One region of the Methylobacterium sp. P3_A11 genome, then DNA from elsewhere that is predicted to be linked to it. Evidence: riboswitches for the same ligand, from Rfam matches in the RefSeq annotation. Region 1 holds a riboswitch; the other holds the start of a gene.
The links. Region 1 has a riboswitch for thiamine pyrophosphate ahead of thiC (phosphomethylpyrimidine synthase ThiC). Riboswitches for the same ligand answer to the same signal wherever they lie in the genome.

Region 1 (7,198 bases):
CCGGCGTCGTGGTGGTCAACGGTCGGATCTCCATCCCCGGTCTCCTGCGATCCTGTGATCGGAGGATTGAGGCGGTTCGGGGCCTAACCGTCGGTTAACGCCGGAGACCGGTCCACCGGAGGCCGATCGGCGTTCGGGGATGCGATGAAGATCGCGTTAGCGCGCGCCCACAAATGTCCCGCATCGTTCCGGTGCGGGATCGGGCAGCGCCGCCCGGGTGGCACACGAAAAACCCGCGCCCGGTGGCGGGCAGCAGGTTCGGATCGATCGGTGTCGCGCGGCGCGGCGGTCCGGCGGTTGCCGGCCCCTTCGGATCGGGAAGGAGCCGGCTTTCCTGGCGGTCGTGTTGTCGTATCAGCCGGCGGCGTCGACGTAGAGTTTCCCGCCCTCCGCCAGGAATTCCTGCGACTTCGCCCGCATGCCGGCCTCGGCCTCGGCCTTCGACATCGCGGGCGACGCGCCCACGACCTCGCCGGCCTCCTCCATCGCCAGCACCTCGGCGCGCAGGTCCTGCGTGATCTTCATCGAGCAGAACTTCGGCCCGCACATCGAGCAGAAATGCGCGACCTTGTGAGCGTCCTTCGGCAAGGTCTCGTCGTGGTAGCGCCGGGCCGTGTCCGGATCGAGCCCTAAGTTGAACTGGTCCTCCCAGCGGAAGTCGAACCGGGCGCGGCTGAGCGCGTCGTCCCGGAGCTGCGCGGCGGGATGCCCCTTGGCGAGGTCGGCGGCGTGGGCGGCGATCTTGTAGGTGATGACGCCGGTCTTCACGTCGTCCCGGTCCGGAAGGCCGAGATGCTCCTTCGGCGTGACGTAGCAGAGCATCGCGGTGCCGAACCAGCCGATCATCGCGGCGCCGATGCCCGAGGTGATGTGGTCGTAGCCCGGCGCGATGTCGGTGGTCAGCGGGCCGAGGGTGTAGAACGGCGCCTCGCCGCACTCCTTCAGCTGCTTCTCCATGTTGACCTTGATCTTGTGCATCGGCACGTGGCCGGGGCCTTCGATCATCACCTGACAACCCTTGTCCCAGGCGATCTTGGTGAGCTCGCCCAGCGTCTCCAGCTCGCCGAACTGCGCGGCGTCGTTGGCGTCGGCGATCGAGCCCGGGCGCAGGCCGTCGCCCAGCGAGAACGAGACGTCGTAGGCCCGCATGATGTCGCAGATCTCGTCGAACCGCTCGTAGAGGAACGATTCCCGGTGCCCGGCGAGGCACCAGCGGGCCATGATCGAGCCGCCGCGCGAGACAATGCCTGTGACCCGCCGGGCGGTCAGGGGCACGTGGGCGAGGCGCACGCCGGCATGGATGGTGAAGTAGTCGATGCCCTGCTCGGCCTGCTCGATCAGCGTGTCCTTGAAGACCTCCCAGTCGAGCTTGAGCGGGTCGCCGCCGACCTTCTCCAGCGCCTGGTAGATCGGCACTGTCCCGATCGGGACCGGGCTGTTGCGGATGATCCACGAGCGGATGTTGTGGATGTTGCGGCCGGTCGACAGGTCCATGACCGTGTCGGCGCCCCAGCGGATCGACCAGACGAGCTTCTCGACCTCGTCGGCGGCCGAGGATGTCACGGCCGAGTTGCCGATGTTGGCGTTGATCTTGACCAGGAAGTTCCGGCCGATCGCCATCGGCTCCAGCTCGGTGTGGTTGATGTTGGCCGGGATGATCGCCCGGCCACGGGCGATCTCGTCGCGCACGAATTCCGGGGTGATGAACGGCGGGACCGAGGCCCCGAAGCTCTGGCCGTCCGCGAGCGCGGCCTCGGCGCCCGCGAGCATCGCCTCGCGGCAGACGTTCTCGCGATGGGCGACGTAGATCATCTCCTCGGTGATGATTCCCGCGCGGGCGAACTCGTACTGGGTCACCATCTGGCCCGGGGCCGCCTTGCGGATGGTCCGCTCGGCGGGGCAGGGGGCCACGAGCTTGTCGCCCGCGAAGCCGTTATCCTCGGGCTTCACCGCCCGCGGCGCGACGGCCGCGTAGCCGCGCGCCGCGATCCAGGGCTCGCGCACGCTGGGGAGGCCGGCATTGAGGTCGATGCGGGCGTCGGTCTCGGTGTAGGGGCCCGACGGGTCGTAGACCCGCACCGGCTCCTCCTTCGGATCGGAGAGGACGATCTCGCGGTAGGGGACGCGGATGTCCGGCCGTCCGGCCGGGTTCGCGTAGGCCTTGCGCGATCCGGTCACCGGACCCGTGGTCACGGTCTCGGGGCTGCCTTTCACGTCCTTGGGGAGAACGGGTGCGTTCATCGTGGGCCTCTCCTGGCTCTGGAGCGGTCCGGTCCACGCGATGGCCGAGATGAGATCCGGTCGCGCCACGCGCGGCCGCAGGTTCCCGTCCCTCCGCCGGTATGAGCCGGATCAGGTTCAAGGGTCAGGGCAATGCGCCCAATCTCAGCCCCCTGCGGGGCTCCCCTCGGAACGTTTCCAGACTCGGTCCCGCGCCCGCCTTTGTCAATGCATCCCCGGTTGCCTTAGACAACACATCAGGAAAACCCTTCGTCCGACCCCGCGCGCGCCCGGAATTTTCCACCCCGCATGCGTCTTCTCGCCGGTCTCTTGCTCACCGAGCTCTTGTTCGGCGGCCTCGCATGTGCCGTCCTCGCGCTCGGCCAGCGACGCTTCCTCTATCCGGGCGCTCAGGGTCGGCCGATCCGCGTGGCGGTGCCTCCCGGGATCGCGGCGATCACGGTCGCGACGGTGGACGGCGAGACCCTGCACGGGCTTTGGCGTCCTCCGCGGCCGGGCTGCGGCGTGGTCGTCACCTTCCACGGCAACGGATCCCGCCCGGAACCGCACGCGGCGCGCTTCGCCGCGGGTCCGTGGCGGGCGCAGGGCTGGGGCGTCCTCAGCGTGGCCTATCGGGGCTATCCGGGCTCGACCGGGCGCCCGGACGAGGACGGGTTGATCCGCGACGGTCTGGCGGCCGCGGCGGCCGCCACGGCACGGGCGCCCGGCGCGCCGATCCTGCTGCACGGCCACTCCCTCGGTGCCGCCATCGCGGTGGCCGTTGCCGAACGGGTGTCGTCGGTCGGGCTCTACCTGGAGGCGCCATTCGATTCGATGACCCATGCCGTGCGGCTGCATGTCTCGCTGGTCCCGACCTGGCTCCTGCGCGACACGTACCGCTCGGACTTGCGCATCCGCGGCGGAAGCGAGCCGGTGCTGATCGTGCAGGGCCGTGACGATCCGGTGGTGCCGGTCAGATTGGCCTTCGGCCTCGCTGCCGCGGCCGGTTCGCGGGCGCGGATCGACGTCGTCCCGGGCGATCACGTCTCCATCCTGGGTGTGCGGGATCGCGAGGCCGCGGAGGTGTTCGGCCGGCTCGTGCGGCCGGCCTGCCCGCACCTGACCGATGGGCGGCTTTAGGGGGAGAGGCCCGTGGTCGGGCGGCGATCGCAACGCTGGCGTGAGGACGATTCGGACACTGCGGGCGGGCAGAGCCCAGCCGATCCGGTCTGCCCGCTCTGCGAGCGGCCGATCCCGCGCCGCGCCCGATCCAGCCTCCATCACCTGACACCGAAGCTGAAGGGCGGTACCCACCACGGCACCGTCCGGCTGCATCAGATCTGCCATTCGGCGATCCACGCACGCTACAGCGAGGCGGAGATCGCCAGGCGCTTGGCCGACATGGAGGCCCTCCGGAGCGATCCGGAGATCGGTCGGTTCCTCGTATGGATCCGCGGAAAGCCCGACGATTTTCACGCCGCGACCCGCATGACCCGCGACCGTCGGGCGGCGCGGCGCAAGATCTGATCGGCCGCCGTTTACCGCCCGTTCGGCACGTCCGAAGATCGCGGCTGTTGCAGGCCTTGCCGTCAACCCGAGCGGGTTCAGGATCGCCCCGGTTTCGAGGGTGTGGCGATGGCTGGGGTCGGGGATGCGGGCGGGCGGCTCGCCTGGGTCGATATCGCCAAGGGGATCTGCATCCTCCTGGTGGTGATGATGCATTCCGTCACCGGGACAGGCGAGGCTATGAGCGGCGAGGGGTTCCTCCACCCGATCGTCGCCTTCGCGAAGCCGTTCCGGATCCCCGACTTCTTCCTGTTGTCGGGCCTGTTCCTGGGCCGCGTGATCGACCGTGACTGGCGGTTGTTCTCCGATCGCCGGGTCGTCCACTTCGCCTATTTCTACTTGCTGTGGCTGGTGATCCAGTCGGTCGTCAAATACGGGAAGATCGTCGGCGATGCCGGACCCGGGGCCTTCGCGGCCCACCTCGTCCACGCCCTGATCGAGCCGTATTCCAGCCTCTGGTTCATCTACCTGCTGGCGGTGTTCTCGGTCGTCACCAAGGCCCTGCGCCGCGTGCCGGGCTCCGGGCTTCTGGTCGCGGCCGCGCTCCTGCAGATCGCCGACATCCGCAGCGAGTCCACGCTCATCGAGGAGTTCTGTGCCCGGTACGTCTATTTCGTAGCGGGCTACCTGTTCGCCGACCGGATCTTCGGCCTCGCCGACATCGCGCGGCAGCGCCCTGGCCTCGGCCTCTGCGGCCTCGCCGCCTGGGCGGCTGCGGAGGGCTGGCTCGCGCTGACCCCGACGGCTGTCCCGGATCATCCCACCCTCGCCAGCCTGCCCCTCGTGAGCCTCGCCCTCGGCGCCGCTGGCGCACTGGCGATCGTGGTGGCCGCCTCCCTGATCGGCCTGGCCGGCGGTCCGATCGCCGAGGCCGTGAGAACCTGCGGACAGCGCTCGATCGTGATCTATCTCGCCTTCTCGTTGCCCATGGCGGCCACCCGGGAATTGCTCGTGCGCACCGGCGCGGTCGCCAATATCGGCCTCGCGTGCCTCACCGTGATGGCGATGGCGGTGCTGCTGCCGCTTGTCCTGGAGCGTCTCGTGCGCGGCACGGCGCTCGACCTGCTGTTCGTGCGGCCGCGTTGGTTCCGGCTCGTGTCCTCCGCTCCGCGCCCGCGGCCGGCCCTGCGGACCACCTGACGCGCCGGCCTCAGACCTCGAACGCGATACCGATCCGGCGGCTGCGCCGCCACACCACGGTGGCCGCCCGCGGCTCGGCGTCCGCCGATACGCGCAGCGGGAAGCGGTCGGGCACTACCTGTCCGTCCTCCACCTCGATCTGCGCCCCCGTCCCAGTGGCGTCCCACACGAGGCAGCCGACCTCGCCTGCGGGAAGCAGGACGGTGCCGAAGGTGAAGGCGTTCTTCCGGAAGGCGCCGCGCCGATTTTCCGACATCAGCTCCCCCATCCGGTCTCGCGCATGCGCGGACACGGGCTCCGCCGCATTCGATGATGCGGGATGAGGGTTAACAGGGCAGATACGATTTGAGGCCTGCCCGGATGCCGGCGATCAATAATCGTCCGGAACACCCCGGTAGCGGTGCGGCCTTGGTTCATAATCGTCGTCGTAAGGCCAGGACATCGGCGGCCGGTCGTAGTCGCGGCCTTAGCGGTAGGCGTCGCGCCGCGGGCCGTCGTCCTCGTCGCTGCGATAGCCGCCACCGCCTGCCGTGATGCGCGGCGCGTACCAACAGCTCTTCGCCTGACCCGGCGCGGGATCGCCGAAGGTCTGGCTGTTGCAGGGCACCATGCCACCCTGTGGAAACGGCCTGCCGTTCGTCCGGCCGGGGACGCCGTAATAGACGTTGGTCGGATAAGGCATCCGGCAGACGCCGCCATCCCGCGCACAGCCGACCAGATTTACAGTGTCGAGCTGATAGGCGAGGGCTGGAGCGGACGCCAGCGCGCCGGCCCCCAGCGTGAGGCCCCCGAAGGCCAGAGCGATCCGAATCTGCACACCCCCGAATCTCCGAGGTCTGCGGTCGGCACGCCGAATAATCCGGCGAGCGGCTTCCGGCCAGCGGCTCAGCTCGTTAAGGCGTCGGCCATGCAGGCTCGCAGCCCGGCCCACGGTCGGCGAGGCGGCCATCGGTGCGTGTGGATCGGGCGGAGCGACTCGTCGTCGAGCGGGTGAGGGCGCCCCTGGAGGCCTTGATGAGGGATGCGTCTGCGCAGGAGCTTCTCCTGCTGAGCGCGCTGCAGCAGTGCCGGATCCAGCTCGACGCGGCGCGAAGGGACGAGGCCGCCCGCGCGACCGTTCGGGAGGACCTGGAAGCCGCCCTGCGCCGCGAGGCGGTGCTCTCGGCCGCGATCGTCGAGGAGCGCGAGCGGACCGAGGCCGTCCGCCTCGTCCTGCAGGCGCTGGTGATGAGCATCGGCCGGTTGGGTCTGCGTCGGCGCCTGTTCCTGTCGCGCATCCAACGGCTTGGCCGCGAGACGCCGGATTCCGGTCCGCAGGCCGCCCGGCATGCGGTCCTGCTCGCGGAGTCGCGCCGGGTGCTCGGCACGCCGGCTGCCGACCCGCCGACCGACGGGTGAGGGACGTCGCCCGGGATCCGGAACGGGTGCCGAACGCATCGATAACGGCCCCTTAAACCGCCGCATTTAGCGTGCGGAAACCGTCTTGCGCCGCAGCCGGGATGCGCGCCGCGACGGAACATTCGAAGACGGGATGCATGGCCAAGGGTCGGGGCAGGATTGAGCCGAATTTCGACGTGCCCGAGGGGCGCGTCCGGGATCGCGGCGAACTCGATCTGCGCCTGTCCCGGGAGGACCGGCCCGGGGCAGGAGACGGCGTGGCGAAACGATCGGGCGGGACGGCGCGGCAGCCGGGCAAGGGGCCGGCCAAGACGACACGGCCGGCGAAAGCCCGCGGCCGACGCCGGCGCTCGTGGCTCGGCCGCATCGTCTACGGGACGGTCGTCCTCGGCCTCTGGGCGGTGATCGGGCTGGCCGGGCTGATCGCCTACCACGCCTCGCAGCTGCCGCCGATTGATCAGCTCGCCGTGCCGAAGCGGCCGCCCAACATCGCGATCCTGGCGAGCGACGGCTCGCTGCTCGCCAATCGCGGCGAGACCGGCGGCCGGGTGGTGTCGATCAAGGAGCTGCCGCCCTACCTGCCGCGCGCCTTCGTGGCGATCGAGGATCGGCGCTTCTATCAGCATTTCGGCGTGGATCCGGTCGGTATCCTCCGGGCGATCGGCCAGAACCTGACGCGACGCGGCGTGGCGCAGGGCGGTTCGACGCTGACGCAGCAGCTCGCCAAGAACCTGTTCCTGACGCCGGAGCGCTCGGCCTCGCGCAAGATCCAGGAGGCGATCCTCGCACTCTGGCTTGAGCACAAGTACACCAAGGACGAGATCCTCGAACTCTACCTGAACCGCGTCTATTTCGGCGCCGGCGCGTATGGGGT
Region 2 (7,198 bases), on a different contig from region 1:
CATATCGGGCCTCGGCCCGCTCCGGCGCCAACTGAATCGCCCGATTGTAGATTTTTAAGACACTGTCTTTTGGCCTGTCAAATTGCTCCATGATAACGGCTGCGACGATCAAGCTTTTGTATATCTCTTCGTCTCCGTGGCCGAGCTCGGTTCGCTTCAGAAACAATTCCAGCGCCTCTTTGCTCTTGCCAGATTTATGATAGTAATCTGCCAAGTAGAATGTGTATCTTGCACGAAGGAATGGATTTTCTTCGGAATAAAGGGCTTTTTCCAGGACGGCGATGTCGCGCGAAACGGTATCCTTATCCCGCCGACGCGCACCGTCGTGGCCGCGCCGAATCGAGAGAGGCAGAAGCGTTCGAGTCGGCTGTCCTGGAGCGTGCAGAAACTCATGGATCACACCGACATATTCCCATTCCCACGAGTTGTTGATGAGATGCCTTCGGGTATACACGTTTTCCGTATCGATAATTGTAAAACTATATGATGCGTCGCATAGCTTCGGCAGCTCGAAATCATCGGTTATGATCAGCTCGTCGTCGGCATCGATGATGAGGGAATACGGCGCATGCGAGCGCGCCAATCTCAACGACTCCGATCGATTGTATGCGAAATCGACCCAGGGCCGCTCGAACAGCGTACCCGGCAGATCCGCCATTGCCGCGCGGATGACGTCCTGAGTGCCATCCGTCGAGCCCGTATCGACGATCACCCAATGATCGATCATAGGGCGAACAGAATCCAAGCATCGCCGAATAACGTGCGCCTCATTCTTCACAATCATCGACAAACAGATTGTCTGACCAAACTTATTCATACTCGCAAATCCCGAAGCGCACCGAATGACAAGCGCGCGTTTTTACACATCTACGGATGCAGACTTGAACGCAATATGACGCTACAGCATGTAATGCATCAATTCGAGTCTCGAAGCGACATCGATTCGCGGCGTGTCTGATCGTTAATCGAAAGCTTTAATTCCAAATATGGGTAGACAATTCTGCTGCCATCAGAATTTGATTAAACGTATTGGCTGAAATTCTGGAGAATTATTTAGCGATCGACATCGCTCCAAAGCATCTTGGCGCGATGGATGCTGCGGACGCAAAGGTGGCGACCGGCGAGTCCGTCTCAGCACGCCAATCCGGCCAGATCCGGATCGTGCCTCTCGACAGTCCCCATGGGTGCTCAGCCCCGAAGCGTCATCGTCGCGCCGCTGACACTGAAATCGCGCAGGCGCTTCAGGAACGACATCCCGAGCAGGCTCGTGGTGAGGCGCCCGCGGGGGATGATCACGGCGTCGACGTCGCGCACGGTGATCGATCCGACCTGCATCACCGCGATCCGGATCGGCGCCACGTTGACGGTCCCGTTCGCCGTGTTCCAGACCCGGTTGAAGTCTTTCGGGGCGACCCTGATCCCGATCCTGTCGGCATCCTCTTCCGAGAAAGCGCAGGAACTCGCACCGGTATCCACCATCATCGGCAGAGCCCGGCCGTCCATCAGGGCGTTCACGAAGAAATGGCCGTTGCGGCCGGCCTGCAGCGCGACGCCGACCACGCCGCTATCCCCGGCGGGCAAGGGGAGCGGAACAGCAATCGCCGGAGCCGAATCCGCACGGGTGCGCTCGCGGAGCTTCTGGAACGCCGTGGCGGACAGGAAGCCGATCGTGCAGACGACAACGAATGTGCGCACGCGTCCCGTCCCGGCCCGAGCCATCGGAGCCGGTTTGGCCGAGGATCCGTGAAGGGCTGGTACCCGACGCGCAACCTGCCGGCGTCGGCGGCCGGATTTCGTCCGGCTTGGTATCCGAGCGGTGACTGAGACCGGGGAATGTCCATCCGGCGCGGATGCCTCACCGGCGGCGGGGTTGACCAGGGCCGCGCGGACGACCAAGTCTCTTCCCGTTCCAGGGAGATCCCCGGCAAGGGGCTGAGAAACCGCTGGCTCGTCCGTCAGGACCTGCGGCGCGGAAATCCTTCGAACCTGATCCGGCTCATACCGGCGTAGGGATTGGACCGCGGCCGCCCGGACGGGCAGGTCACAGCTTCTCACCGAAGCACCCGGCCCGATCCTCGCGACGGCACTTCGCGGAGATGCCTGTGCCCCTCGACCGCCCCGCCTCACCGATCGGTCGCCGCCGCAGCCCCGACGGCTTCGCCGCACCCGCGAGCCTGCCGGGCCGGACCGACGTCGCCGTCATCGGCGGCGGGCTGATCGGGCTCTCGATCGCGTGGCGGCTCGCCCGGGCAGGCCGAGCCGTGACGGTACTGGAGCGTGCGACGATCGGGTCCGGCGCGAGCCTCGCCGCCACCGGCATGCTGGCCCCCGCGGCGGAGCACGAGCCCGGCTCCGACCCGCTTCTGCCCCTCGCCCTGGAATCGCTCCGGCTCTGGCCGGGGTTCCGCGACGCCCTCGAAGCCGAATCCGGCCGCGCGATCGATTACCGGCCCGACGGGACCCTGGTGCTTGCGGTCGGCCGCGACGAGGTGGAGCGCCTGCGTTTCCGCTTCGATCTGCAGCGCCGGTCGGGCCTCGACGTCACCTGGCTGCCGGGCAGCGAGGTCCGGCGCCTGGAACCGGGCCTGCGCCCCTCGGTCACCGCCGGGATCCACTGCCCGCTGGACCACCAGGTCGACCCGCGACTGGTCATGGACGCCCTCGCCGAGGCCTGCCGCCGGGCCGGCGTCATCCTGGCGGAGCGGACACCCGTCAGCGCCCTCGACTGGTCGGGGGATCGCGTGACCGGCGTCCGGGTCGGCGAGGACGGCGTCGCGGCGGACACCGTGGTCATCGCCTCCGGTGCCTGGAGCGGGGAGGGCGGATTGCTGCCTGAGGATCTCGCCCTGCCGGTCCGCCCGCTGAAGGGCCAGTCCCTGGCCGTGCGCACCACCGCCCGTACGGGCACCCTCGGCCGGATGATCTGGACCGAGCAGGTCCACATGGCACCGAAGGGCGACGGCCAGCTCATCGTCGGCGCCACCGTGGAGGATTGCGGCTTCCGGCCCGGCGTCAACGCGGGCGGGCTCTACGCCCTGCTGGAGGGCGCGCGCCGGGTGCTGCCCGGAATCGAGGAGATGGAAGTCGAGGCGGTCTGGAGCGGCTACCGTCCCACATCGGACGACGATGCGCCGATCCTCGATGTACTCGCCCCCGGCCTCGTTGCCGCCACCGGACACCACCGCAACGGTTACCTGCTCGCCCCCGTCACCGCCGACGCCGTCGCGGACCTCGTCCTGCGCGGCGCGCTGCCCGAGGTGGCCCGGCCCTTCACGCGGGCGCGCTTCGGACGCCCCGAGCGCCTGAGGGCCTCGGCATGAAGCTCTTCGTCAACGGGGAGCCGCGCGACTCCTCGGCCGAGACCGTGGAGTCCCTGTTCCGCCAGGAGGCGGAGGAGGGCGGCATCGAGAGCCCGCAGGGCGTCGCCATCGCGCTGAACGGCCGTGTGCTGCGTCGCCGGGATTGGGAGCAGACCCCGATCGCGGACGGCGACCGCGTCGAGATCGTCCGCGCCATGCAGGGAGGTTGAGCATGAACCCCACCGTCACGCCGCTGCACTCCGGGAGCGGGGAGGGCAGCCTGACGATCGCCGGAGTGACCCTGTCGTCCCGGTTGTTCATCGGCACCGCTGGCTATCCGACGCAGGCGATCATGCGCGACGCCGTCCAGGCGAGCGGCGCCGACGTCGTGACCGCCTCGATCCGCCGCGTCTCGCTCCAGGGTCACGGCTCCGACACGGTGACGATCCTCAAGGGCAAGCGCTTCCTGCCGAACACCGCCGGCTGCGAGACCGCCCGCGACGCGATCATGACCGCGGAGCTGGCCCGGGAGGCCCTCGACACTAACTGGATCAAGGTCGAGGTGATCGGTGACCGGGAGACGCTCTACCCGGATGTCGCCGAGCTGATCGAGGCCTGCCGCCACCTCGTGGACGACGGCTTCGTGGTCCTGCCCTACTGCAACGACGACCCGATCGTCTGCCAGCGCCTGGAAGATCTCGGCTGCGCCGCCGTGATGCCGATGGGTTCGCTGATCGGCTCCGGGATGGGGATCGCGAACCCGGCCAACCTCGAGCTGATCTGCCGCCGCGCCACGGTGCCGGTGGTGGTCGATGCCGGGATCGGCACGGCCTCGGACGCGGTGATCGCCATGGAGCTGGGCGCCTCCGCCTGCCTGATCAACACCGCCGTCGCCAAGGCCGACGATCCGGTGCGGATGGCCAGCGCCATGCGGCGCGCGGTGGAGGCCGGGCGCGACGCCTATCTGGCGGGGCGGATCCCGCGCCGCGGCCGGGCTGAACCGTCGAGCCCGCAGCTCGGCCTCGTCGGCTCGTGAGGGGACTGCCGTCACCGCTCCTGGCGGTGACGGACCGCCACGGGCATCCGCGCCCCCTCGCCGAGACCGTGCAGGCGATCCTGGCGGGTGGCGGCCGCTGGATCTGGCTCCGGGACCGCGATCTGGAGCCGGAGGCGCGCCGGCGCCTCGGGGAGGCCGTCGCCGAACGCGTGCGGGCGGCGGGCGGCGTGCTCACGGTGGGCGGGGACGTGGAACTGGCGCGCACCCTCGGCGCGGACGGCGTGCATCTCGGCGGCGGGTCGGCTCCGGCCGCGATCGCGGCGGCGCGGGCGGCCCTGGGGGCGGAGGCGCTGATCGGCGTGTCGGCCCACGCACCACACGAGGTCGCGGCTGCGGCAAAGGCCGGGGCCGACTATGTCACGCTCAGCCCGATCTTTCCGACGGCGAGCAAGCCGGGATACGGGCCGGCGCTCGGCCTAAAAGGCCTCGCTGCCCAAGCCGGCGGGCTTCCGGTGGTGGCACTGGGCGGCATCGGCCCCGACGAGGCCCCGCATTGCCGCAGGGCCGGTGCGGCGGCTTTCGCCGTCATGGGGGGCATGATGGGGGCCGCCGATCCTGCAAGCGCCACGCGGACCTTGCTGAAGGCCTGGAACGCAGCCGGTCCCGTGCCTGCGTGAGCGCCTCGCACCGTCTTCGGTCGACGGCTTCGAACGGCCGTCCGCGAGCCCGGCCCGACGCGATCCAAACGGTCGCACGGCGCCCGATCAGGTCGCGCCGCGCCGGGAGACCGGGATGCGCTCAGTCCCGGGCCAGCTGAGCCCGGCCGATGGCGAAGACACGCCCGTCGCCGAGGAGATGGGCGGTGAATCCCTTCGGGAACAGGCTTTCGATAGCCTTCTCGCGGACATTGAGACCGCCCGCATAGGCGCCGAAAGCCGGCATCACCAGGCGCGTGCCGTCGGTTACGAAGCAGCGGCGGCGCACCGCTCGGCCGCGCATCGCGACCTTGCCGCAGGGATGCAGATGGCCGGCGATCTCCCCCGGCGTCGGTTCGGGGCTCGGTTCGTGTCGCAGGACGAGGCCGCCGATCGTCAGCGCCCCGGCGTAGCGGCCGCCGACACCTTCGCTGACGGCCGCGTCATGATTCCCGGCGATCCAGATCCAGTCGCGTCCTTCCTGAAGCGCGGCCACCATGGCGCGGTCGCCCGGCTCCATGCGCTCGGGTCCGCGGGCGTCGTGGAAGGAATCGCCCAGGGCGACCACGCGGGCGGGGTCGTGGCGCACCACCGCCTCGTGCAGGCAGGCCAGGGTCTCACGGGTGTCGTAGGGCGGAAGGAACTGGCCGGTGCGCGCCGCGTAGGAGGAGCCCTTCTCCAAGTGGAGGTCGGACACGATCAGCGTGCGGTGCTCCGGCAGCCAGAGGCCGCCGCACAGGTCCAGCACCAGGGTCTCGCCCGCAAGTTGCAGGGTCGGGTGCTTGTGAGTCTTCTCGAGTCTCAGGCCGGCCGCCAAGATCGCATCCTCGGTGTCGTCGGGGGAGGGCGGATCGACGGTCAGGACAGAGCCTCTTGGAGAAGCTCCGCCTCGGCCTCCGCCAGGATCTCGTCGGCGCCCTCGCCGTAGACCCGCTCGCGCCCGATCTCGAGCATCACGGACACGGAGAGCGGCGAGACCCGGTCGAGAGACCTGTGGATGATTCGCCCCTGGATGCGCTCTAGCATCATGCCGAGGCGCCTCACGTCGAGGAGTCCGGTTGCCGCATCCTGCCGCGCGGCCCGCAGCAGCAGGTGATCGGGCTGGTGCTTGCGCAGCACGTCGTAGATCAGGTCGGTCGAGATCGTGACCTGCCGGCCGGACTTCTTCTGCCCCGGATGGTGGCGCTCGATCAGCCCGGCGATCACCGCGCATTGCCGGAAGGTACGCTTCATCATCGCCGACTCGTCGAGCCAGGCCTCCAGGTCGTCGCCCAGCATGTCGACGGCGAAGAGGTCGCCGATGAAGTCGGTATCGCGCGCAGCGCGCTCGGACAGGTCGCGGGTCGTCCAGATGGCGATGCCGTAATCGTTGGCCGCGAAGCCCAGGGGCCGCAACCCGTCGCGCTCCAGCCGGCGGGTGAGGAGCATCCCGAGGGTCTGGTGGGCGAGGCGCCCCTCGAACGGGAAGGCGGTCAGGTAATAGCGTTTGCCCCGGGGGAACGTCTCGACCAGCAGGTCGCGTTCGCCCGGCAGGACCGAGCGCCGGCGCTGCTGGTGCAGGTACTCGCCGATCTGCTTCGGCAGCCGGTCCCAGGCGAACGGGTCGGCGATGAGCGCCCGGACACGGGCCGCCAAGAAGGTCGAGAGCGGGAATTTCGCCCCGGCGTAGGACGGGATCGCCGGGTCGGTACCGGGCGGTGCGCGGGTTACGAGGCACTCGTCCTCGGCAAGACCCTCGAAGCGCAGGGTCTCGCCGGCGAACAGGAACGTGTCGCCCACCGTCAGCGTCTCGGCGAAATCGTCCTCGATCTCACCCAGCACCCGGCCGGATTTCGGCAGGACCGTCCCGGGCTTACCCCGCAGCGTCCGGCTGAGGCGCACCCGAACCCGCGCCGCCTCCACGATCGTGCCGACATTCATCCGGTAGGCCTGGGCGGTGCGGGCGTCGCGCACGCGCCAGAGGCCATCCGGCCCGCGCAGGATCTTGGCGAAGCGCTCGTAGGCGCGCAGGGCGTAGCCGCCGGTGGCGACGTAGTCGACCACCTGCTCGAAGGATTCCCAGGTGAGCCCGGCATAGGGCGCCGCCGAGACGATCTCGTCGTAGAAGTCGACCGGGTCGAAGGCGTCTGCGCAGGCCATGCCGAGCACGTGCTGGGCGAGCACGTCGAGGGCGCCCTGGCGGGCGTCGGGCGTGTCCTGCGCGGCCT

Region 2: linked by a shared signal. The riboswitch ahead of thiO (glycine oxidase ThiO) and the one ahead of thiC (phosphomethylpyrimidine synthase ThiC) in region 1 are both predicted to bind thiamine pyrophosphate.

What each region holds. Positions count from the first base shown of each region.
Region 1 covers NZ_JBFUGA010000041.1:27,040-34,237, reverse strand. The annotation lists gene AC1DXK_RS14575 (hypothetical protein) at 1-34, opposite strand, end outside; gene thiC (phosphomethylpyrimidine synthase ThiC) at 355-2,241, opposite strand; TPP riboswitch at 2,313-2,418, opposite strand; gene AC1DXK_RS14565 (alpha/beta hydrolase) at 2,530-3,360, shown strand; gene AC1DXK_RS14560 (HNH endonuclease family protein) at 3,373-3,747, shown strand; gene AC1DXK_RS14555 (acyltransferase family protein) at 3,856-4,926, shown strand; gene AC1DXK_RS14550 (pilus assembly protein PilZ) at 4,937-5,182, opposite strand; gene AC1DXK_RS14545 (hypothetical protein) at 5,393-5,743, opposite strand; gene AC1DXK_RS14540 (ATP-dependent helicase) at 5,941-6,324, shown strand; gene AC1DXK_RS14535 (transglycosylase domain-containing protein) at 6,462-7,198, shown strand, end outside.
Region 2 covers NZ_JBFUGA010000024.1:13,764-20,961, reverse strand. The annotation lists gene AC1DXK_RS10390 (tetratricopeptide repeat-containing glycosyltransferase) at 1-784, opposite strand, end outside; gene AC1DXK_RS10385 (retropepsin-like aspartic protease family protein) at 1,189-1,695, opposite strand; TPP riboswitch at 1,903-2,031, shown strand; gene thiO (glycine oxidase ThiO) at 2,097-3,320, shown strand; gene thiS (sulfur carrier protein ThiS) at 3,317-3,529, shown strand; gene thiG (thiazole synthase) at 3,532-4,335, shown strand; gene AC1DXK_RS10365 (thiamine phosphate synthase) at 4,332-4,973, shown strand; gene pdeM (ligase-associated DNA damage response endonuclease PdeM) at 5,095-5,808, opposite strand; gene AC1DXK_RS10355 (ligase-associated DNA damage response DEXH box helicase) at 5,850-7,198, opposite strand, start outside.